Synechococcus elongatus PCC 11801: one gene and its partner. The protein of the gene in region 1 binds, or shares a complex with, the protein of each later gene. Links are inferred from orthologs where the notes say so. Each region holds a gene or a part of one and is shown on either strand. Other genes may lie near its edges. The genes, in order: cdaA and glmM.

Region 1 (12,075 bases):
ATCGCCTTGACCAAGCAGTTTTATGTACAGGGTTTGGGCTGCCGTGCTGGACGGGAGTCGCCAACTTCTCTAATTTTGGAGCTGGCTGGTCATCAGATTGTCGCTCACCTAAGCCGATCGCCTCTAACGCCGCAGAATGGCATTTATCCACGTCACTTTGGGCTGGTCTTTACGGACGAAGCCGACTGGCAGGCTTTATTAGAGCGGGCAGAGCAATATCGGCTTAGCTTTTATCAACCCGCGCGACTGCGCTTTCCCGATAGTCTGCTAGAGCATCGCACTTTCTTTTTGGAAGATCCCTTCCACAATCTGCTGGAGTTTAAGTTCTACCGCTACCCTGAAGCAATTTTTGGGGCGCAGGACTTTGCCTTGGTTGGCGATGCTATAGAGGCTTGAATCCCACTTTGTGGTGATGACGAGAGGTCAAAAAGTAAACAGATGTAACGAAAGTGATAAGAGTCTTGAAGCAGCGCGATCGTCGGCTCGATAATCAGGCTGCGTGGCAGTGAATCAATTGACAGGAGCAGAAAGTTCTATGGTCCTCGGGAAGTTATTCGGTAAAAAAGAAAAATTCTTTCTCGAAATTGAGCCTACAACTTCTAGCTCAGAGTCCACGGCGGAAGAAGCCGCTCCTTCAGCTCCGGTGGCCGCGATAACTTCTGCAGAAGCACCAGCTGCGACTGCAGCGGTGACGACGACGCCTGAACCGGCAGCAGCACCTGCCTCCGCACCCGTCGCAGAGACGCCAGCCAAAGAAATTCCCAACGTCACCTTTGCGGCTGATCTCAGCGTGCCGGCCATCAACACAGGTCGTCGACTGCCAGGACCGAGCCTTGATCCCTTTGCCCAAATCGCAAGCGAAGTGGTGCGCCGCTAGAACGACTCTCGGGCGATCGCTAACAATTTCTTGCATCTTCAACAACCTCTCCAGTCAGAGAGGTTGTTTTTTGCGATCGCTTGTTCTGCTGATAAAAAAGCCTACCCAGAACACTGGATAGGCTTTGAGCAATCAATGGCTGATGAGAGTTGAAGCGTTACTCAACTGCTTGGGGCAGGAGTTCGCGTTTCTCTTGTGCAATTACTTGCACTTTGCCTTCTTCACCAATATCAACGATGGCGGTGTCGCCTTCGCGGAGCTTGCCAGACAGGAACTCCTCAGCCAAGGAATCTTCGAGCAAGCGCATGATCGCCCGACGGAGCGGACGTGCCCCGTAGCTGGGGTTGTAGCCCTCTTCCACCAAGCGGTCTTTGAACTTCTCAGTGACCGACAGGGTGATGCCTTTTTCCTGCATCCGGCCAAAGACCTCGCGCAACATAATGTCGGCAATTTCTTTGACTTCCGCTTTGTTGAGCTGACGGAAGACGATGATTTCGTCCAAGCGGTTGAGGAACTCAGGGCGGAAGTATTGCTTCAGCTCTTCGTTCACCAAGGAGCGAATGCGGTTGTATTGGTTCTCAGCTTCATCCTCACCCGAGAAGTCAAAGCCTAGACCGCCGCCACCCTTCTCGATCACCTTCGAGCCAATGTTGGAGGTCAGGATGATCAGGGTGTTCTTGAAGTCCACCGTCCGACCTTTGGCATCAGTCAAGCGACCGTCTTCCAGTAACTGCAAGAGCAGGTTGAAGACATCGGGGTGAGCTTTCTCGATTTCGTCGAGCAGCACCACGGTGTAGGGACGACGACGAACCGCTTCAGTCAGCTGGCCGCCTTCGTTATAGCCGACATAGCCCGGAGGCGAACCGATCAGCTTGCTGACGGTATGGCGCTCCATGTACTCCGACATGTCAAGGCGGATCATCGCCTCTTCGCTGCCGAAGAAGTAAGCCGCCAAAGCTTTAGTCAGCTCGGTTTTACCAACACCGGTCGGGCCGCTGAAGATGAAGCTGGCGATCGGACGGTTGGGGTTCTTGAGACCAACTCGGGCGCGACGGATTGCTCGTGAAACAGCTTTCACGGCTTCGTCTTGACCAATCAAGCGGCTGTGGAGGGTCTCCTCCATGTTCAGCAATTTGGTCGATTCCGACTCGGTCAGCTTGTTGACCGGTACGCCGGTCCAAGAGGCGACGATATGCGCGATATCTTCCTCAGTGACGATCGGCGAATCATCACTGCTGCTGGTGCCATCGGCCTTCTTGCTTTGGGCGATCGAGCGGATCTGGGTTTTGATCTCCATCTCGCGATCGCGCAGTTCACCCGCTTTGTCAAAGTCTTGGGAGCGGACGGCGTCGTCTTTGTCCTTGAGGACTTGCCGCAGTTCCTTGTCTAGTTCCTTCGCAGCAGGTGGCAATTGCGAGTTCATCAGGCGAACCCGTGAACCGGCCTCATCGATCAAGTCGATTGCCTTATCGGGCAGGAAGCGATCGCTGATGTAGCGATCGGCTAGCTTAGCTGCAGCCTCTAGCGCTTCGTCCGCAATTTTCAGCTTGTGGTGCTGCTCGTAGCGTTCGCGCAGACCCCGCAGAATCTCGATGGTGTCATCGACGCTGGGCTCGCCCACCATTACTGGTTGGAAACGGCGCTCCAATGCAGCATCGCGCTCGATGTGCTTACGGTACTCATCCAATGTGGTCGCACCGATGCATTGCAGCTCACCCCGCGCCAGTGCCGGCTTGAGGATGTTAGCTGCATCGATTGCGCCTTCAGCCGCACCTGCACCAATCAAGGTGTGGACTTCGTCGATGACTAGGATGACGTTCCCCGCCGAGCGGATCTCGTCCATGATTTTCTTGAGGCGCTCCTCGAATTCACCCCGATACTTGGTGCCCGCAACCAGCAGACCGATATCGAGGGTGACGACACGCTTGTCTTCCAAGATGTCCGGGATGTCACCAGTGGCAATCCGCTGCGCTAACCCTTCAGCGATCGCAGTTTTACCGACGCCGGGTTCGCCAATCAACACAGGGTTGTTCTTGGTACGGCGACCCAGAATCTGAATCACCCGCTCGATTTCTTTCTGACGACCCACCACCGGATCGAGCTTCCCATCCGCAGCCTGCTGCGTCAGGTTCGAGCCGAATTCATCCAAGGTTGGGGTTTTCGTCCGGCCTTGGCTACCACCACTGGAAACCTCTGCGGTCTCACCTAGCATGCGGATTACCTGTGTCCGCACTTTCGAGAGATCGACGCCCAAATTCTCGAGGACGCGAGCGGCAACACCCTCGCCTTCACGGATCAAGCCCAGCAGAAGGTGCTCGGTGCCAATGTAGTTATGCCCAAGTTGCCGAGCCTCTTCGAGCGACAGCTCAAGGACACGCTTGGCACGCGGTGTAAACGGGATCTCCACCGCTACGAAACCCGAGCCACGGCCAATAATTTTTTCGACTTCGATGCGAGCATCCTTGAGGTTGACACCCATCGATTTCAGAACTTTGGCGGCAACGCCGGTGCCTTCACCGATGAGGCCTAGCAAAATCTGCTCGGTGCCGACGAAGTTGTGACCCAGGCGACGCGCTTCCTCCTGAGCCAGCATGATGACCTTAATGGCTTTTTCGGTAAAGCGTTCAAACATAGCTTCCCTGCCTGCGTGCCGGTAGGCCGATTCTAGCACAGGCATTTATAGGGCTTCGATCGCTGAAAACCCGCTCCAGTCTAGGAGTTTGGCGCGATTGCCCAACGATTTGGGTCGGTGATCCACACCTCTTTTCTACGGCATTAGCCAGTGATGACTGGGAGCTGATGATCCTCTGTGCTATGGGCAAGCAGAAGTTTATCCAGATGCAGCTGCAAACCCTGTTGTTGAAGTCGCTGTTGGCGCTGCTGCCACTGCTGCGCGATCGCAACTTGAACGTCAGTCTCTCTCAATCCCTTGAGCCAGAGAATACGGGCTGCTTCACCCGTGTCGGCGTAGTAATTCGGTCGTTGCCCCACTTCTTGGAAGCCCAGACTTTGATAGAGGGCAATCGCGACTTGATTGGAAGTACGGACTTCGAGGGTAGCCCAGGCCAGCTGGCGTTGAATTGCCGCTTGCAGTAGGGCCAAAAGCAGCAGTCCACCCCAACCTTGGCCCTGATGAGAAGGCGCGATCGCTAGCAAGGTGATGTGGGCCTCATCGACGATCGCCCAGCTACAACCTAGACCCATCAAGGTCTCGTCCTGCCATAACCCCAGCAGATCACTCGCCTCGCTCTCGGCTTCTCGTTGATAGCCTTCGACTGACCAAAAGCCTCCCAATGTCTGCTCATCCAAATGGCGGGCAGCGATCGCGTCTGAAACAGTGAGGGGTTTCAGGCAGAGCAGCGCAGGATCGTACACTGATAAACACAGGCAACTTACATATATATAGGTCTTGGACGCGTCCGATGGTTTCCACTCCAGCTGCGCCCTCATTAAACCCTTCGTATCCGGCTTTGTTTGGGAACGATCGTCTTTCTAAATCCCCCAACCAAAATCTTTTTCCGCTGACGGCTAGTGTGACAGCAGAAGGCCAACTTGAAGTTGGTGGCTGTTTGGTGTCTGAGCTAGTTGATCGCTATGGTTCTCCGCTCTACATCCTCGACGAGCAGACTCTGCGTGCTGCTTGTCAGGCTTATCGATCCGCGTTGGCGCAGCACTATCCCGGCGACGCGCTACCGATCTATGCCTCCAAGGCGTGGAACTGTCTTGCTGTCTGCGCTCTTGTGGCCCAAGAGGGGTTGGGTATTGATGTCGTCTCGGCTGGTGAACTCTACACCGCTCTACAAGCTGGTGTACCTAGCGATCGCCTCTACTTCCACGGCAACAACAAATCCCTGAGCGAATTGGCCATGGGGGTGGAAGCCGGTTGCACGATCGTGGTTGATAACTGGCAAGAGCTACGCAACCTCGAAGCGATCGCCGCAGAGCAGCAGCGGGAAGTGCGGGTGATGATCCGCTTTACTCCCGGCATTGAGTGCCACACCCACGAATACATCCGCACAGGTCACCTCGACAGCAAATTTGGCTTCGACCCCGATCAGCTAGATTCCTTGCTGGCTGCCTTAGTCGATCAGCCTTACCTCCGCTGCATTGGTCTGCATGCCCACATCGGCTCGCAGATTTTTGAATTGCAGCCCCATTCAGATCTGGCAGGGGTGCTTGTATCCGCCTATGGCAAAGCCTTGGCCCTAGGCTTGCCGATCGCTGAACTGAATGTCGGTGGTGGTTTAGGGATTCGCTACACCGAATCCGATGATCCACCTAGTATTGAGGAGTGGGTTCGACAGGTTAGTGAAAGCCTTGTCGCGGCTTGCCAAGCAGCCAATCTGCCACTGCCCAAGTTGATCTGTGAGCCGGGGCGATCGCTGATTGGCACGGCTTGTGTTACGGCCTATCGCATTGGCAGCCGTAAGGAAGTGCCTGGAATCCGTACCTACCTGTCTGTGGATGGGGGGATGTCGGATAATCCTCGTCCAATCACCTATCAGTCCACCTATCGTGCGGTCATTGCCAACCGCCTCAATGTGAGCGATCGCGAAACTGTGACAGTGGCGGGCAAGCACTGTGAGTCTGGTGATGTTCTGCTTAAGGATGCGGAATTGGCGCCCAGCCAGCCCGGCGATATTCTCGTGGTGCTGGCAACTGGTGCCTATAACTACAGCATGGCTTCGAATTACAACCGGATTGCTCGTCCTGCGGCTGTTTTAGTGAACAATGGCGAAGCTCAAATTATTCTGGCGCGCGAGTCTTTAGAGGACTTGTTGCGGCAGGATCGGTTACCAGTCGGGTTACAAGCTTAGGCGATCGATCTGGCGCCGCGGCTGATTTCGATAACCCCGAGGCTACATTCCTCGGTGGGCAGATTCACGGTGCAAGGGCATGGGAGACTGGCTGACTCAGACAGGGACATGGCTTAGTAGTGGCTCCGGCCTACTGCTACGCAATGCCTTAGATATCAGCCTTGTCCTCATCCTCTTCTACGTCATCCTGGTGCTGATTGGAGAGCGGCGTACCCTTTGGATGGTGCGAGGCTTCATCGTGCTGATGTTGGCAGCCGCGATCAGCAGCCGACTCAACCTGACTTTGCTCAATTTTGTGCTCAATAACTTAGTGATTGGTTCTGCAGTGGCCATGGCAGTGCTGCTGCAGTCCGAATTTCGGCGCTTTTTGGAGCAACTCGGGCGAGGAGAAATTGCCGCGTTATTTCGTCCCAATGCGCGATCGCAGCCGCGGGCTGGCAGTGTCGCTGAAGAAATTATTGAAGCGGTCAAGGAGCTGTCGCAAAACCGGACGGGTGCCCTGATTGTCATTGAAGTCAGCTCGAGTGTGGATGAACGAGATTTCCTCAATCCAGGCGTGCGGATTAATGCAGAGGTCTCAAGTGAGCTCCTCCAGTCCATTTTTCAAACCAGCACACAGCTCCATGACGGTGCTGTCTTGATTTCCGAGAATCGAGTGGTTTCTGCAGGAGTGATTCTGCCCTTGTCAGAACAAGTTGTCTCACGGCGACTGGGCACGCGGCACCGAGCAGCACTGGGAATTACCGAGCGGCTCAATCAATGTATTTGTATTGTTGTTTCTGAAGAGACTGGCTCGATCTCTTTGGCAGAGCAAGGAATCCTGAATCGTCCGCTGACTAGTAGTAAACTCAAGGCATTGTTGGAAGAGCGCATGTCGCTTGCTGCCCAGCGGGAGGTCATTGCTCCCGATTTGCGATCGCTCAGTCGCCACCTCTATCGATCTAGTCTTTCGTTTTTCCGTCGCCTTGGCCTGTTGGGTTCTCGTCGAGGTCGTCCATGACCTCTGTGTCTGATTGCGATCTCCGTCAGCGTCCCGCGGACTTGGTGGCTGACCGTCTGCCTGCCCATGTCGCTGTGATTATGGATGGCAATGGACGTTGGGCGAAGCAGCGCGGTTTGCCTCGGATTATGGGACACCGTCGAGGCGTAGATGCTCTGAAGCAACTGTTGCGTTGCTGTGATGACTGGGGCATCAGTGCGCTAACGGCCTATGCCTTTTCCACTGAAAACTGGGGTCGGCCTCACGAAGAAGTTGACTTCTTGATGACCCTGTTTGAGCGCGTTCTACGACGTGAACTCCAGGAGTTGATGGCCGAGAATGTGCGCATCCGCTTTGTCGGCGATCTGGAGAATCTCCCCACGTCGCTGCAGCGAGAAATCGATCGTGCCACGACAGCGACAGCCGGTAATGACGGTATTCGTTTCACCGTGGCAACCAACTACGGTGGCCGCCAAGAACTGCTCAAAGCCTGTCGTGAGATTGCAGCTCAGGTTCAACAAGGACGGTTGTCACTCGACGAGATCGACGAGCCGCTCCTTGCCAACCATCTCTACACTGCCGGCGTAGCTGATCCTGATTTGCTGATTCGGACCAGCGGTGAAAAGCGGCTGAGTAACTTTTTGCTCTGGCAGTTGGCCTACGCGGAAATTTATGTGACCGATACGCTATGGCCAGATTTCGATCGCTACGAATTCTATTTAGCGCTCCGTGACTTCCAAAGTCGCCAACGTCGCTTTGGACGTTTAACCTAAAACCAGTTGTGCCTAGGGACCACCTAGAATCACTGCTTCGAGATCAGCGCGGCTGAGCGAATACTTGTAGGTGCGAGTCAAATCTTGACCTGCTTCGCCTGCAGCCCGATAGCAAACAACAATTTGATCGGTTCCTAGCTCAATCTCGGCAGACCAGTCGGTTCGCTGCAGAGTCCAACAGTTGAGAACCTCAATATCTTGAATGCTCCCTAGATTGCGCAGCCAGGTTTCAATCGCTGGCAGGCTGTGGTTGTAGAGCGGCGTTTCAGGAAGCGGCAGGGTTGTCATCGTTAGTTGTGAGAGAGGGTGTTTCAATCGCGATTGCAGCAGTGGGTAGCAAAGCCTCAACACTGGGCTGAGCGATCGCGTGCACAGTATCAATTGGCTCTGTGGCTTGGAACCAACTCGGTGCTTGTAAGAGCTGCTCACCGCGCAGCAGACCCAAGCCAATTGTGAGCACCAGACAGCCAACCACCGTCAGCGAGAGTAAAAACAGCGCAAAAATTTCGCCGGCTGAGAGCGATCGCTCTCGATCGCTGGCAGTGGACACCACCCGTCGCGGGCGAGTGCTAGGCGGAGTGATCGTGGCTGCACGAGCGGCAGCCCAACGATGTTGCTCACGCTGAAAATCGTAGAGTCGGCGTCGGTCAGGATCGCTCAGAACTGCGTAGGCTTCTTGGAGCTTTTGAAATTCTTGCAAGGCTGCTGTCAATGGCAGCGTCGTTGTATCGGGATGGTACTGCTTACTCAGCTCACGATAGGCCTGCCGAATATCGCGATCGCTGGCATTGGGGGAAATGCGAAGACGCGCGTAGTGGTCTGGGCTAGTCGTCATTGCAGAGTCAGCAGAAAGAAAGGCAGACACGCAGGCGCAGTGCTGCAATGAAACAGCCTGTATTTTAACGGCTTCTGCGCTTCCTGTCGGGCGATCGCGCCGTCTAGCTGCTCATGTAGATTGATGTTTCTATGAAGAAAGATAGGCAATCCCCACCAGATACCCAGACAGAATCTACTCTAAAAGTGAGACCTCAACTTCCCTCTGATCGTGGATCATGTCCAGTTTGAAAAGTGAGTGGGGATCGCGGGGCATTGCTGATAGTTCCGGCTCAAATCACTCTCAATTTCGGAGGTGAGCGGTTATGCGAAAACTCAAAGCAGCTCTCAAGTCTGTTATTCACTTCCTATCGGAAGCTGCAGGTAGATTTTTTACTCCAGCTGAAGAAATTCCAGAAATTGGTGTTCAACCCTATAGCGAAGTGCCGCCTAACTCTGCTCAATCCTAAGTTAGGGTCTCCTGTGCTTGATTTTGCTGACAGCCTCATCTCAGTTTGAGAGAGGCTGTTGGCTTGGAGGAGAACCAGCGATCGCCGTAGAGTGAAGAGATTGCATGGCGGCTGCTTGTGACTTCTGGATTCCTGCTTGATGTTTGGACTTGGGCTAAAACACTGGGATGGCAGCCTTCGGCTCAGCAACAGCAGCAGTTTGAAGCGCTCTACCACGGCATCGTTGCAGGCAATCAGCGGCTAAATTTAACGCGCATCACCGATCCCGCTGAGTTCACTGAAAAGCATCTCTGGGACTCACTTTACGGCCTACGTCCGTTGCTCACGGATAATTGGAGCGGCGAGATTATCGACATCGGTACGGGTGGCGGCTTCCCAGGGCTGCCCGCTGCGATCGCCTTACCTCAGAGTCAAGTGACACTGCTGGATTCCACTCGCAAGAAAATTCAGTTCTTGCAAACCTTGGCGCAGGATCTGGGGCTTGCCAATGTGACTGCTCAGGTAGGTCGCGCAGAAGAATGGGGGCGCGATCGCCGGACACGGGCGCGTTACGACTGGGCCACGATTCGGGCTGTGGGCCCTGCCACCGTTTGCGCTGAATATTGTCTGCCCTTGCTCAAGATCGGCGGCAAGGCAGTGCTCTATCGCGGGCAATGGACGGAAGAAGAGGCGATCGCGCTGGATCGCGCTGTTGCGATTCTTGGGGGCAAAGTGGTTGAAGTTGCTGCCACCTTTCTGCCCGAGAGTGGTGCGGAACGACACTGCATCACCCTTCAGAAAACGGCCCAGACGCCGGCGGCCTATCCTCGCATGGTGGGGTTGCCCAGCCAGAAGCCACTTGGCTAGTCGAGAAAGTACCAGTCCGTAAAAGTTGCTGCTTGACCACACGCTTGGCCATCGGGCTGGCAGAGTGTCCAAATGATGGCGCGATCGATGCGAAAGCGACGGCCTTGGCTACTGATGCGGACGCCGCTGTAGTTATTGATATAGCCCTTAGCCAGTGCGTCACTCAGCATTTGCGATCGCGTCTCTCGCTCATCCGGTTCGGCGGTTAAGCGTGAGGGCAACCCGCAGAACTGCGACCATTCCAGCTCCCAGAGATCCAACGCGGTCTGGTTGCCGTAGTTGAGCAGGGGATCAGCAGCGCCATTGTGCGACACCACCACGAAAGGCACATTGAACAAGGCTTCAGCCTCTTGAAGGCGATCGCCACTACGAGGGATGAGCGAACGCCCGAGACATTGCTCATAGCTATCGAGCAGGATCTGGGTCCAGGCTTGAATCTCAGGCGTTTGCCAAGGCTGAAGACTCATTGCAGCATCCATCGAAGTTGAGTTAGGAAATCGCGGGGGCTGGGTTCGCTGTCGTTTGCAACCAGCGTTGCAGGATCGGATTGACCTGATCGGGGGCTTCATCCATCGGACAATGCCCGACGCCCGGCAGCGCCACAAATTCGCTCACAGCGGGATAGTTGGCCAGTTCCCGTCCTTGGGCGATCGGTTCCCACGGATCGGCCTCTCCCCAGAGAATCAAAGTTGGGCAAGTGACTAGCGGCAGTAAATCTTGCGGGAGCGGCCCTTGGGAGTAGGTGACGAATGCCAGAAAGACATCCACTGCGCCCGGATCGCGGGCGGGAGCTAGTAACAGCTCGATCAGTTCATCTGTGACGGCAGATTTATCGGCGTAAGCCTGCTGCAAAATCCGTCGCAGCGATCGCGGCTGGGCCAAGCGTTGGAAGAAAAAGCCCCCAAACGGCTTCCATGCTAAGAGCTGTTGGAAGATCGGTACCCCAAAACGGCGTGGCCAAGCAGATTGCGCCAGATAACGCTCGTGGAGCAGCCGTAGGGAGCAGTCCAGAAGTGCCAGCGATCGCACCAAAGACGGCTCATCCACGGCGGCTTGCAGCGCCACCACACAGCCGATTGAGTTGCCCACTAAATCAGCGGGCTCTCCGATTACCTCGCGGATAAAGTCGCGAACCAGTGCTGACCATGTTTCAAACCGATAGGGTAAGTCTTCACTGGGCTGCGGTTTGGCAGAACCTCCAAAGCCGAGCAGGTCGATCGCAAAGACCCGTTGTTGTTCGGCCAAAACTGGACTGTTCTGCCGCCAGTGGTCACTGCTGGCCCCAAAGCCATGAATGAGCAGTACCGGTGTTCCCTGACTGCCGAATTGCTGATAGCGAATCGTCTGTCCTCGCCACTGCCAGACTGCCATTCGCTTGGGGACTCCTTCACCACGAGATTCCTGTGAGTTCGCGATCGCAACCTGTGTAGGGTTGGAGTCGCTTCGCATCTCACCGTAAGGTAATCCTAGATGTTCCTCGGAGGGGCAATGGCCAACGTCAGCCTCTGCATGATCGTTCGCGACGAGGCGGAATTGCTGCCCCGCTGTCTGGCTTCGGTAAAAGACCAAGTAGACGAGTTGATCGTGTTGGATACGGGTTCCCGCGATCGCACGCCCGACATTGCCACTGAAGCCGGAGCTAACCTCCTTCATACGGATTGGGCAGACGACTTTTCCGCAGCAAGAAATCAGGCGATCGCAGCAGCAACTGGCGATTGGATTCTGGTGCTGGATGCTGATGAGGAATTAATCCCTGAGGCTTGGACAGAACTGCGATCGCAACTGGATCAACCCGAAGCCCTAGCTTTTACCGTCCTGCGCGAAGAAACCCAAGCGGGACAGGTGCCCTACTCGCGGCTGTCACGCCTATTTCGCAATCGACCCGAAATTCGTTTTCAGCGGCCCTATCACGAGCTGGTCGACGATAGCCTCCTTGCCCTGCAACAGCAGGACCCTAACTGGCGGGTTACGGCTTGGCCGACACCAGTGATTCGGCACTACGGCTATGGCCGCGATCGCCTGCAACAACGCGGCACTGCTGAGCGGATGCGCCGAAGCCTTGAAACGTGGCTGGCTGATCATCCTGAGGATGCCTATCTCTGCAGCAAACTGGGTGGACTACTCGTCCAAGAAGGAGATTTGAAAGCGGCGCAACGCTGGCTCAAACAAGGGCTGAAGCAAGGACGTCCAGAACCGGCGGTTCGCTATGAGTTGCTCTATCACCTAGCGCTACTGGAACGGCGGCAAGGCGATGTGGATGCAGCGATCGATCGCTATCAAGCAGCGCTGCAAGAGCCGGTTGATGCAATTCACAAACTCGGTGCTTGGGTTAACCTCTCGCATCTCTACCGCGATCGCGGGCAGGTGGGGCTGGCCTACGATGCTGCACGTCAGGCTGTGGCAGCGGCTCCCAGTGCCACGGTTGCTCTCACGGCTTGGGGCTTGGCTGCGCGAGCGATCAGCAACTATCCCGAGGCGATCGCGGCCTATCAGCAGGCAC
Region 2 (11,984 bases), 850 kb from region 1 along the record:
GGCTACTGATTCTGTTGCCAATTCTGGGAATCCTCGGCCTGCGCTGGTGGATTAACCGCAACTTGGTCAATGCACCCTGTCCCGTTTGCGGTACAACCGTCAGCGGTCTTGGTCAGTCTCAGCTGCAGTGTCCTGGCTGCGGCGAAGTGCTCCAGGTCAAGGATCGCCAACTGGTGCGACTGACACCACCGGGGACCCTCGACGTGCAAGCCGTCGAAGTTCAAGATCTGAGCGAAGACTAACGCCCTGACAGCATGAGCTGGTAAGGATGGCTTTGACCTTGGCGATCGCCCACGTAGATGTTGTAGACCCCCGCTGGCCAAACGCCGACATGCTGAGGGCTACGCCCCCCTTGCCCCATGGAACAGAGTCGGCCTGAGGGGCCTTCAATCAGCAGAGTGGGGTTGCCCGCCGCCGACACACTGATCCGCAAATAGCCGGATTGCTCCACATACTGCGGGCTGATGGTGACTTGCTCGTTGGGACGATCGCTAATGTAGCCACAATCGCTGGCGCGGTTACCGCCTGAGACGCCCGACATTTGCAAGTTGGGGGACTGATCGATACGAGCTGACCCTGCCTGTGCTGCCGAGAAAGGCAGGATTGCCGCGATCGCCAGGAGAGACCAGAAGATGTAACGCATAGTCGGCCCACACTCCAATGCTGCTGCCTCACTTTCATTCTGAGTGGCAGCAGCGAATGACTTCCATCAGCCTGTGGCTGTTCCTCAAGCGTCCTGAAAAGGGATCGGCCTCTCAGGAAGACAGCAGCGTTTCTCAGGATCACCCACCTCCATGTCGCAGCTCCAGCAATTCTGTAGCGCTGGTAGCAGTGGCGATCGCGAAATTGTAAATAATCACTACACAGATAAGATCTGAGATAGCAGTATTGACGCTTAGTCAAGACTTGGTTACTTTGTGTAACAATTCAGAAAGATTCTGAAATAGTCGCTGTCCCAGACAGTCCGTCCCTTGTTAGTGCAGGAGGCGTTTATGCTCCCCCCTCTCCCTGATTTTTCTTTAAGCGTGGAACAGCAGTTTGATCTGCAAAAGTATCGCCAACAGGTCCGCAATATCTCGCGGGAAGCCTTAGAAGATCTGTTCATCGAGGTCGTTCGCCAGAAGATGGCGCACGAGAACATCTTCAAAGGCATGATTCGCCAAGGTAGCTAAGACATGGGTGTGGCTTGCCCGCGAGGCGTTGTCGACCCAGCGATGAGTGCTGTGCTTCCGGGCAGATCCGGCCACTATAATCGCGATTGCGCTGAGAGCGATCGCTGGCAATTCAATCTAAAAAGTGAATAAGCATTAGCGACTCAAGCCAGCAATTTGCGATCGCTGGAGCAAGCTATCTACGGCGATCGCTAGATGCAGTTTAGGTCTTTTATTCATGCAATTGGATTGATGGCAGGCAGATTCCCTGCCGCATTGCGGCTAATCCAGGACGCTATCTTGAACTTGACTGCTGTGGCTGCGTGGGTCGCTTTGGCTCGAACGACTGGGCTGTAGGCCTGCTGAAAACTCAGAAAGGTTGCCCCGAGCATTGGTGTAAGGCAAAGGTTGGGACTCGATCAGTGCGTCGAGGTTCGCCGCCAAGATGGAGCGAGGCAGCTCGCCAATACTGATGCCTTGGGGTTGGCCTTGACCGTCAAGATAGACAAACTGGGGAATTCCATCAACGTTGTAGTCCAAGACTTCTGGCAGCCATTTGTCGTTGTCGATGTTGAGCATGACAAAGTCGAGGCGATCGCCATAGTCCTGTTTCAAGGCAGCAAGGCGACCCGCCATGGCCTGACAGCTGGTACACCAGTCGGCATAAAACTCCAGCAGCATTGGGCGATCGTTAGCGATCGCTACTTCGTAGGGTGTCGAGGACTGAGCAAGAGTTGCTAGGGATGCAGCTGCTGAAGGCTGACGAGAACCGAGCAGCACTAGGATGGTGAGAATAAGAGCTGCGGCAAGCACCAAGACATTGCGAAGACGGCTAGGCAGAGAATTATCCGCAGTCATACTTACTCTAGAATTGCCGGGACAGTCTCAGTTTATCGAAGCCCAGTCGCTTGGGGCACAGTCCCCACAGTTATGAAGAAGCGCGTCACCCTCACTTTTCCACGGCGAATTGTCCAGATGCCAATTACCTATCGGTTGGCAACAGAGTTCAATGTCGCTGCAAACATTATTCGCGCTCAAATTACCCCCAATCAAAGCGGCAAATTGGTGGTGGAACTGTCGGGAGATATTGATGCGCTTGAAGCCGCGATCGACTGGATGGGATCACAGGATATTAGTGTTTCGCTGACGACGGCTGAAATTGTGATTGATCGCGATCGCTGTGTGGACTGTGGTCTTTGTACGGGAGTCTGTCCAACAGGAGCCCTCCGACTCGATCCCAAAACCTTCCAGCTGCAGTTTGATCGTCCGCGCTGTAGCGTTTGCGAACAATGTATTCCTGCTTGTCCTGTTCAAGCGATCGCAACGAATTTGTAATCTAACCATGGCAACTACAACGCGCAGGCCTTCGATTCTCCTTCCGTCGTGGTGGTTAGTGCTATTTACCTACATGACGTTTGGCTGGTATTGGCACAGCCTCTTTGAAATGATTGATAGCATGCCTTTTTTTCGGCATCTGCCAATTCTCTTTTGGCCGTTTATTCTTATTGTGAATCTATTCATTATCAGTCTTTGTACAGTGCCTCGCAGCTTAATTAACTCACGCTTTTTAAGTTGGTTTGACTCCAGTCTATTCTCCTTTATCTTCGTAATCTTTGCGAGTGTTCTCTCAGTTTTGATCTTGACTCACATTAATGCACTAGCTACGTTATTAATCCTTGGTACTGTCATTGCGATCGCTCGTCTTGATTTGCAGATTCGCGCCTATTCTACGGTGCGATCGTGGTTATCTCTCTTGATTGCAGCCCTGATTGGTAGTGGACTCGGAATTACAGCTCATCATTGGCATCAGACCGATGCGATAACTTTGGCACGATCGCCAATGATTCAGCTTTTTATCAGTCAAACGGCTGCTCTCGACCACCCGCTCAGCTCAATGTTTGAGCTGACTTAAAAGTAATCGTTGTTTAATCGCAGACTATTGGCCTAACTCCTGAATACGCTGATTCAAAGTGCGATCGCTTTGGCGCAGATAATTCCAATAGTTACCCAAGACTTTTTCCACATAGTCTCGCGTTTCAGGGAAGGGAATTTGCTCAATCCAGCGATCGCGGTCATCACGGCCAAAGCGCTGTACCCAATTCTCGACATTGCCCGGCCCGGCGTTGTAGCTTGCGATCGCTAGCAAGCTGTCATTGCGCCAATAGTTCAGCACGTTGCGAAGGTAGCGACTGCCCAGCTGAATATTGGTCTGTGGATCGCCGAGATCATATTGCTGCAGTCCCAGTTCGGTAGCAACTTCTGCTGCTGTTTCCGGCATCAATTGCATCAAGCCTCGGGCTCCGACCACGGAGGTGGCACCAGGCAGAAAGCGCGACTCTTGCCGAATCAGTCCCAAGACTAAAAGTGGGTTGAGGCGATCGCGCTGAGTCGCTGCTGTAATTTCCTCAGCAAAGACAACCGGATAGAGAGTGCTGACAAAATCGGGCCGCTGGCGCAGCGGACTCTCCACCGGCAGGCTTTTCAGCAGACTGGCGGCGAGATCGTAGCGGGCGATGCTGGCTTCGAGCAGGGCAGAGATGTAGCGATCGCTGGGACTGGCATCAGCACTAGGGCCTTCTTGTTGCCAGAGCCGCCAAGCATCTTCCGTTTGCCCGAGAATGTACAGCTCCTTGAGAACCTCTGATCCTGCGGGTAGCGCTTGGGGTGATGGGGCTTGCGGCCACGCAGGTTGCTGCGCCTGCAGCGTTAGAAAGTCTCCGACCGGCCAGCCAAGTGCCGCCGCCGATCGCCAAGCATAGTAGGAGTCCGGCTGCTGCCGCAGCACGGTTTGCCAAGCCTCTTGCGCGGCGGCAGTTTGTCCAAGCTGAGATTGCCAACGACCCAGCCAAAAGCCCGCTTGGGCAGCAGCTTCTGTGGCAGGGCTGCGATCGCGGGTCTGGGTGACGAGAGCGATCGCTTGGGGCAGATTCCCCGCTTCTGCTTGTTGCCAGGCTTGTCGCCAGCGGAGGGCGGCAGCTTCTGGGGAATTGGGGAAGCGCTGCAGCAGGATTTGTTGATAGCGCGGTTCCGTCGCTGCAGCCAAGCCCAACGCTTCCGGTAAGGTGCGCGCAAACTGCTGTTCTAGTAGTTGCAGGTAGCGATCGCGATTGGCTGGATCTAGTCGGACGAGGTGAACGAATGCCCGCTCCCGTTCAGAGGACTGGGGAAATCGCTGCAGTAGCTGTTGATAGAGCGATCGCGCTAGCTCAGGTTGATTGCTGAGGTCTCGACTACGTGCCTGCCGATAGAGGGTTTCATCGGTTTGGGGCGATCGCGCGTACAGATCCGCGGCTGTCGCATAGTCGTCTCGCTGCCAATAGGCATCGGCAATCTGTTGGCGATCGCTGGCCGTGAGATTGGGCTGTGCTTGGAGTTCAGCTAAAACGGCATCAATATCAAAGCGATAGCGACCAAACTGGGCAATGTGCAATAGCCAGCGCTTGGCCTCGGTCGGACGCTGCTGAGCGAGCTGGCGAGCCAACTCATTGCTGGCTGGATAGCGGGGCCAGCGCTGAATCGCGGCCGCGGCTGCATCCCATTGTTCAAGTGCCAGAACTGCTTCCGCTTGAACGGGGCTCTCAGGATAGCTGCTGAGCAGTTGCCGCCAAGTTTCCTGTGGGTCTTGTCCGAGCTGCGTCTGCAGTTGAGCCCGTAGCTTGAGAATGTAAGGCCCCAGGAGCGGATAGGAGCGCTCTAGTCCTTGAATGGCTTGCAGGGCAGCTTGTGGTTGATCAGCGGCGATCGCTTGGGCATAGAGAAAACGGGCCCGCTGACGCGTAGCAGCATCCATCGCGAAGCGCGATTGCCAGCGCAGCTCAGCAAAATCAGACTGACGCAGGGCGATCGCTGTCTCGGGGGTGGGCGATCGCCACCAAATGCCTAGCAGGACGACGAGTGCTGCTGCTCCAAGACTGCCACTGCTGAGAAGAAACCAAGTGCGCCGCCGTCGCCAGAGCGATCGGGTTGGGGTGCGATTTGGGGATTCTGTAGAGGGAGAAGGAGCAGACATCGGCCTAGGGTAACACTGCAACCGTTAGAATCTTCTGCGGGTTCTATTTACCCGGTCTATGTTCAACCGTCGTCGCTATCGTTGGTTTGGAATCAGCTTGGCCGTGACGGCTGTGGTCTGGATTGTGCGAGGTCTGGGCTGGCTAGGTTTCTTGCCAAGCGCTATCCTCTGGCTACTCTTACTGGTCTCTGCAGTTCTTGGATTGCAAGCCCTCTACGCCCCGCGACGCTGGCGTTAATCCAGGCTGAAAGCGCGTCCTCAGTGTCTATTCGTCTTTTGTCCAACTGCGAAGGTGTGTGGAATGGTCTCAGCGGCACGTTGGGAAACAGCAGTCGAAGCAGCTCCTTGGATTGCAGCGATCGCTAGCCAGGGACCTTTGTTTGGCACTGATGGCATTCGCGGTCGCGTCGGTGAGCATCTCACCGCACCGCTGGCCCAGCAAGTTGGCTTTTGGACGGGACAAGTGCTGCGGCAAGCAGTGGGCGATCAAGGACCAGTTGTCGTTGGACAAGACTCCCGAAATTCCAGCAATATGCTGGCGATGGCGCTCTCTTCGGGGCTGGCCGCTGCCGGGGTCGAAGTCTTGCATCTCGGTCTTTGTCCCACGCCGGGGGTGGCTTACCTTACGCATCACAGCGAAGCCATCGGCGGCGTGATGATTTCTGCCAGCCACAATCCCCCGGGTGACAACGGCATCAAAGTCTTTGGCGCAGATGGCAGCAAGCTCGATCGCCAGCTCCAAGCGGCGATCGAAGCCGGACTGCGGGGTCAGCAGCCCAGCCTACCTGCAACGACGTGGGGGCAGCATTACTACCAACCCCAACTCGCCGATCACTACCAAGCTGCGATCGCCCAATCTTTGGGACACCGCACCAACCTACAGGGTCTCAAAATTGTCCTCGACTTAGCATGGGGGGCCGCTGCACTGCTTGCCCCGCGGCTCTTCCGAGAGCTGGGGGCTGAGGTCATAGCCCTACATGACCTGCCCGATGGCAATCGCATCAATGTCAACTGCGGCTCCACCCATCTGGCACGGCTCCAAGCCACTGTGCTCGAACAGGGTGCAGACATGGGCTTTGCCTTTGATGGGGACGCCGATCGCGTTTTGGCCGTTGATCAGCGTGGTCGTAGTGTTGATGGAGACCACATCCTCTTCCTCTGGGGGCGGGAACTACAGCGGCAGCAACAGCTTCCGGGTCAGGCGATCGTGACGACCGTGATGGCCAATCTGGGCTTTGAGCGAGCTTGGCAAGCGGTGGGTGGCGAATTTGTTCGCACCGCTGTCGGCGATCAATATGTCCAAGCGGAAATGCAAGCACGCGGCGCGATGCTGGGTGGCGAACAGTCCGGCCACATCCTCTGCCGCCACTATGCTCTGACTGGGGATGGCACCCTGACGGCAGCTCACATTGCAGCCCTCGTGCAAGCGAGCGGTGTCTCCCTCGCTGATCTCGTTGATCAGAGTTTCCGTCCCTATCCGCAACTTCTGCGCAATGTGCGGGTTGAAGATCGCGATCGCCGCTGCAATTGGCAAGATTGCACTGCCTTGACCCAGGCGATCGCAGCAGCCGAAGCGGATATGGGCGATCGCGGTCGTGTCTTGGTTCGGGCGTCCGGTACTGAACCGCTGCTGCGAATCATGGTGGAAGCAGAAGAAGCCCAGCAGGTTGAGCACTGGACCACGCATCTAGTTCAAGTCGCGGAATCCCAGCTGCTGTAGACCGCAGGGCTATCACCCACTAAACCTCCAGCTCTTCAAACTCGATCACCTGCCCTTCCCAGTCTTTGACCAGAAACAGGAGGGGTAGTTGTCGTTTGAGCTTGAAAGGTAAGCCTTGCGCTTGAATGCGACTGAGGATTTGCTGCAGGCCATCGCGATCGAAAGAGACCTGCCGCAACCGCTGGCGATCGCCCGGATTGGCACCCGCAACCACATGCAGTTGGGTTTTGCGCTTGAGCCGATACCAGAGCCCATCTTGAAGGCGATCGCGACCCAGGCGTGAGGGTGGCGCAATCCCCAGGGCCCCGTCATAGCCCAGACCAGCGAGCCCCTGTTCAGTGTTGTAGTAGTAGTTCAGCGGCACATCCGCCGCCGCCAAGCCCAGCACCCGCTCGTAGAAAATCTGCGCTTGAGCAAGATCTGACACCAGCACCGTATGCACCTTCGGCGTGCTGCTCAGGAATAGCCACAGAGCACCGGCATAGGCTGCCAATAGCCCAATCATGATTCCCTGGGTTGAAAACATCAGATCCCAGGGCACCAGCGAAGCCCAGAGTAGCGGCGAGATCATGGTTAGTACAGGGCAGATGAGTGGGGAACAGATGACTTCCAGCTCTGGGTAGGCAGGGCTGATTCAGGACTGGGAGCCTGTCTTTATTCTCCGATCTGCCTCCCAGACTTAGCGCCTGATCGCGGCTGACAGATTGAGAGGAGCCACTGCCTAGCGGTTGAGGAAGTCGAGAATCCCGGCGGCGATCGCCTGTGCCATCTGCGATCGGAAGGTGGGATCCGCAAGGCGGGCCGCATCTTGAGCGCCGGTCACAAAGCCAACTTCTACCAAGCTGGAGGGCATGCTGGTTTGGCGAATCACGTAGAAGCGCGCCTGCTTGACCCCGCGATTGCGCATGTCGGGGAAAGATTGCATCATCCGGTCTTGGATAGCCTGTGCCAGCGGTCGACTTGCAGCTGTGAAGAAGTAGGTTTCCAGTCCGTTAACATCGGGCCGACTCATGCTGAGAGCGTTGGCATGAATGCTGACGAACACTGTGGCTCGCGCCCGTTGAGCGATCGCCACTCGCGGGGCTAAATCAACCTCGCGATCGTCTTGGCGCGTCATCACGACCTGTGCCCCCTGGGCTTGCAGCAGGCGGGTGACTTGGGTGGAGATATCGAGCACGATATCGGTCTCGCGAATACCACCGATGCCGATCGCGCCTGGATCTCGGCCGCCATGACCCGGATCGATCACGATCACTGCTGGTCGACTCAGGGGCGGCAGTCCCGTCTGAGCGGGCTGAGAAGCAGCGCCGAAACTAGGCGTAATTGAAAGGAATGATGGGGGCGCTGTGGAGAGTGTCGGGACGCTGGCTAGCTTGGGGAGCGTCAGGCTCAAGAGTCCTTCTGGTGTAATCACTGGCGTCTCGAGGCGACTCCCCGATCGCGTCCGCAGATTGATCACCACATCATTGCCTTGGCGATTGACATCCAAGCGCAACAGCGTCAATGGAGGGGGAAGGGTGCGGAAGTTGAGGGGCAGCTGAGTATTGAACAGAATCAGCTGATAATTGCCACCAATGTCCGGTCGCCAGTCGAACTGAACCGGTTGGTCAGTGCGGAGCAATAGTTGACCCTCGGCAGTCACCTCGAGGCTTTTGAGCCGATTACTGGCTGTCTGAGCGATCGCGGGCTGAGCCTGTAGCGCTTCGAAGCTGATCAGAGCCGGTAGACAGGCGATCGCCACAGCAGCGCTCCGAGCTGGCCAGCGTTTGTTCACGCCTCTCTCTCCTATTGAGAACAGTTATCAAAGGCCATGATGCGCTGCGCGAAGGTTCAGTTCCCTAGCGGCGGCGACCCCGGTCATCATAGCGAGCCGCCTCCGTTTCGGAAATCAAACGAGCACTAGTGAACTTGAAAGCATCTCGGCTGAGGTAAGGGTAGTCACTGACCCAGAGATCGAGCGCTGGCACGTAGGCGTCGCTGTAGGCTTCCAGTTTGGCCAGCTGCGGATCGTTGGAGAACAAGAGCAATTGCACCAGTTGCCCACGCCGCAGCTTTTTGTAGTCGTTTTTGATCGGGACCTGCAGTCGCAGCTCAAAGTCGTTCTCGTCAACGACCTCAATGTTGACGCGGGTTTCCACCTTATCAATCAGCACCAAGCGACCTTGGGCATTCACCGTTTCTTCAGTCCCAATCCGCGCTTGGCTGCGATAGAGATCGACGATTTCTCCTTCCCAAAAAGCCGCATAGCGATAGCGGCGTAGGCGGTAGTTGCGCTGCGCTGCCCGCGCAATTGGTCCCCACCACCAATAGAGACCGCCCAAAATACCGACAACGAGGGCAATCTCACCAGAAACACCCGCGAGGGTTTCGGCCAGTAATGCACCCACAGCCATGATCACGGAGATCAGCAGCCGCCGCAAAAAGTCCTGGGGCTTGCCCCAGCAGTAGCGGTATTGCGGCCCCGTGGCGATCGCGGGAATCAGTTGCCGAGTGCTGGCTTCGGTGATGGGAATCAACATGGCCTTGGCTTAAAGAATGCGATCGAGGCCGTAGATCAGCCCCGTCAGTTGCCGCACCTTCCGCACCGCAAGGAGCACACCCGGCATGTAGCAACTGCGGTCCATCGTGTCGTGGCGCAGCGTCAAAATTTCACCCGGCGCACCAAAAATCACTTCTTCGTGGGCAATCAGACCCGGCAGACGGACGCTGTGGATGCGGATGTTCTCGGGCCCCAATGCCCCGCGAGCACCCGGCATTGTCTCTTTCTCAGTCACCTTGGGTGGATTAAAGGTTTTGCCCAATTCCGCCAACATCTGAGCGGTTTTAATCGCCGTGCCGCTGGGGGCATCGGCCTTCTGGTCGTGGTGCAGCTCCAAAATCTCGACGTGGTCGTAGAAGCGGCTGGCTTGAATGGCAGCCTGCATCAGCAACACCATGCCGATTGAGAAGTTGGGGATTACAAGGCAGCCGACGCTGGCTTTATCGGCAAATTCCGCCAACTCTTGCAATTGCTCGTTCGTTAAGCCGGTGGTGCCCACGACTGGCCGCACACCGTAGGCGATCGCCTTGCGCACATTGTCGTAGATGCAATCAGGGTGGGTGAAATCGACGACGACTGGCACTTCCCGCTCCTGCGAAGCGAGGCAAAGCATCCCTTCGAGGTCATTGGTGACCGGCACTTCCAGCGGCCCAATCCCGACGATCTCGCCGATGTCTTGCCCTTGCACATCAGCACTGCGGGCGATCGCACCCACCAAGGTCAGATCATCTGCTGCCGCGATCGCCTTGATCGTTTCGCGCCCCATCTTGCCAGTCGCGCCATTGACAACCACGGGGATCGGGTGAGCCATAAACCAGTCACAGAATCTTGCACTGTTGCCATTGTTTCCTGAAATGGCAGGTCGCGGTCGAAACTGACCTAGCCACAGCACAAAAAGGAGCGATCGCCATTCTGTCAAGTTTTGTGAAGTTACTTGTCAAAAGGGATTGCAAATTGTATCTGCGATCGCCGGGAGGCCCCATCCAGTCTGGATTTTCTGTTAGAACTCAATCTTGAGTGATTTGTCACGATTGGGTATTTTTGCCGACCCTGTACCCGATCGCCCGCATCTCGAGAACACGCCGGAGGCTGCAAAGCGCATGTTCACCCAGGTCAAGTCCGCAATCCGTCGCATCGTGCCCGAGGACCTTAACGGGCGATCGCGGCTGAAAGTGGTCTACGTCGTCTTGGAAGCCCAGTATCAAAGCGCGCTTTCGGCTGCTGTCCGGTCGATCAATGCCGGTTCCCACCAAGTCGCTGTCGAACTGAGCGGCTACCTGATCGAGGAACTGCGCGACCCCGAGAACTACGACGCCTTTAAAGCGGATCTGCAAGATGCCGATATCTTCATCGGCTCGCTGATCTTCATCGAAGACCTGGCTGAAAAAGTCGTCAGCGCCGTGCAACCGGTCCGCGATCGCCTGAAGGCTTCGATCGTCTTCCCCTCGATGCCCGAGGTGATGCGCCTCAACAAGCTCGGCTCCTTCTCGATGGCGCAGCTGGGCCAAAGCAAGAGCGTGATCGCCAGCTTCATGAAGAAGCGCAAGGAAGCCGGCGGCGCAGGTTTCCAAGACGCGATGCTCAAGCTGCTGCGCACCCTGCCGACCGTCCTCAAATACCTGCCAGTTGAAAAGGCACAGGACGCTCGCAACTTCATGCTCAGCTTCCAGTACTGGCTGGGCGGTTCGCCGGAGAACCTGGAAAACTTCCTGTTGATGATCGCCGATCGCTACGTCTTTAAAACCGACAGCGACGTCAACGTCAGCTTCGAGGAGCCGGTCGTTTACCCCGACCAAGGCATCTGGCACCCGCTGGCCCCGCAGATGTTTGAGGACCTCAAGGAATACCTCAACTGGTATCAGTCGCGCCAAGACCTGCCCAAGCAAGACGGCCCAACGATTGGCCTCGTGCTGCAGCGCAGCCACTTGGTCACCGGCGATGATGCGCACTACGTCGCAGTCGTTTCCGAAATGGAATATCGCGGCGCTAAAGTCATCCCCATCTTCAATGGCGGCCTCGACTTCTCGAAGCCGGTGCAGCAGTACTTCTTCGATCCGCTCGATCCTGAGACGCCGATCATCGACGCAACTGTCTCGCTAACCGGCTTTGCACTGGTGGGTGGCCCCGCTCGCCAAGACCATCCTAAGGCGATCGAAACCCTCAAAAAGCTGAATCGCCCCTACATGGTGGCGTTGCCGCTGGTCTTCCAAACCACCGAAGAGTGGGAAGAAAGTGACCTCGGTCTGCACCCCGTGCAAGTGGCGCTGCAAATCGCCATTCCGGAGTTGGATGGGGCGATTGAACCGATCATCATGTCTGGCCGCGATAGCGCCACCGGCAAAGCTCACACCCTGCAAGATCGGGTCGAGATGATCGCGGAGCGATCGATCCGCTGGGCCAACCTGCGCCGCACTCCTCGGGCAACCAAGAAACTGGCGATCACCGTCTTTAGCTTCCCGCCGGATAAGGGCAACGTCGGTACGGCCGCCTATCTAGACGTGTTCGGCTCGATCCATCGCGTCATGGAAGAGCTGAAAGCGGCGGGCTACTCCGTGGAAGGCATGC

Evidence for each region.
Region 2: the proteins of cdaA (region 1) and glmM are in contact, whole or in part, in a crystal structure (PDB 7OJS), measured with the Bacillus subtilis proteins. The link is inferred for Synechococcus elongatus PCC 11801 from one-to-one orthologs.

The regions. Positions count from the first base shown.
Region 1 is NZ_CP030139.2:2,117,473-2,129,547, forward strand. The notes cover bases 4,745-7,733. They hold cdaA (diadenylate cyclase CdaA), read left to right. Parts: upstream 4,745-5,773; coding sequence 5,774-6,694; downstream 6,695-7,733. Other genes in these bases: lysA (diaminopimelate decarboxylase), read left to right, coding at 4,745-5,694; DOP62_RS10565 (isoprenyl transferase), read left to right, coding at 6,691-7,446; DOP62_RS10570 (DUF3143 domain-containing protein), read right to left, coding at 7,459-7,733; DOP62_RS10575 (J domain-containing protein), read right to left, coding at 7,712-7,733. Outside these bases: DOP62_RS10535 (VOC family protein), read left to right, coding at 1-396; DOP62_RS10540 (hypothetical protein), read left to right, coding at 536-877; DOP62_RS10545 (ATP-dependent Clp protease ATP-binding subunit), read right to left, coding at 1,035-3,509; rimI (ribosomal protein S18-alanine N-acetyltransferase), read right to left, coding at 3,653-4,252; more of lysA, read left to right, coding at 4,300-4,744; more of DOP62_RS10570, read right to left, coding at 7,734-7,734; more of DOP62_RS10575, read right to left, coding at 7,734-8,281; DOP62_RS10580 (hypothetical protein), read left to right, coding at 8,586-8,729; 16S rRNA (guanine(527)-N(7))-methyltransferase RsmG, read left to right, coding at 8,847-9,575; DOP62_RS10590 (MEKHLA domain-containing protein), read right to left, coding at 9,572-10,042; DOP62_RS10595 (alpha/beta fold hydrolase), read right to left, coding at 10,065-10,946; DOP62_RS10600 (glycosyltransferase), read left to right, coding at 11,064-12,075. UniProt on the Bacillus subtilis protein: One of 3 paralogous diadenylate cyclases (DAC) in this bacteria, catalyzing the condensation of 2 ATP molecules into cyclic di-AMP (c-di-AMP). Upon expression in E.coli leads to c-di-AMP synthesis.
Region 2 is NZ_CP030139.2:1,272,011-1,283,994, reverse strand. Bases 4,773-7,670 are described here. They hold glmM (phosphoglucosamine mutase), read left to right. Parts: upstream 4,773-5,461; coding sequence 5,462-6,880; downstream 6,881-7,670. Other genes in these bases: DOP62_RS06075 (N-acetylmuramoyl-L-alanine amidase family protein), read right to left, coding at 7,602-7,670; DOP62_RS06080 (glyoxalase-like domain protein), read right to left, coding at 6,900-7,451; DOP62_RS06090 (hypothetical protein), read left to right, coding at 5,219-5,398; DOP62_RS06095 (transglycosylase SLT domain-containing protein), read right to left, coding at 4,773-5,160. Outside these bases: DOP62_RS06125 (hypothetical protein), read left to right, coding at 1-242; DOP62_RS06120 (hypothetical protein), read right to left, coding at 239-643; phycobilisome degradation protein NblA, read left to right, coding at 993-1,172; thiol:disulfide interchange protein TxlA, read right to left, coding at 1,434-2,009; DOP62_RS06105 (NIL domain-containing protein), read left to right, coding at 2,082-2,486; DOP62_RS06100 (hypothetical protein), read left to right, coding at 2,791-3,063; more of DOP62_RS06095, read right to left, coding at 3,088-4,772; more of DOP62_RS06075, read right to left, coding at 7,671-8,654; DOP62_RS06070 (hypothetical protein), read right to left, coding at 8,719-9,399; dapB (4-hydroxy-tetrahydrodipicolinate reductase), read right to left, coding at 9,409-10,230; DOP62_RS06060 (magnesium chelatase subunit H), read left to right, coding at 10,520-11,984. UniProt on the Bacillus subtilis protein: Catalyzes the conversion of glucosamine-6-phosphate to glucosamine-1-phosphate. Glucosamine-1-phosphate is used for cell wall biosynthesis.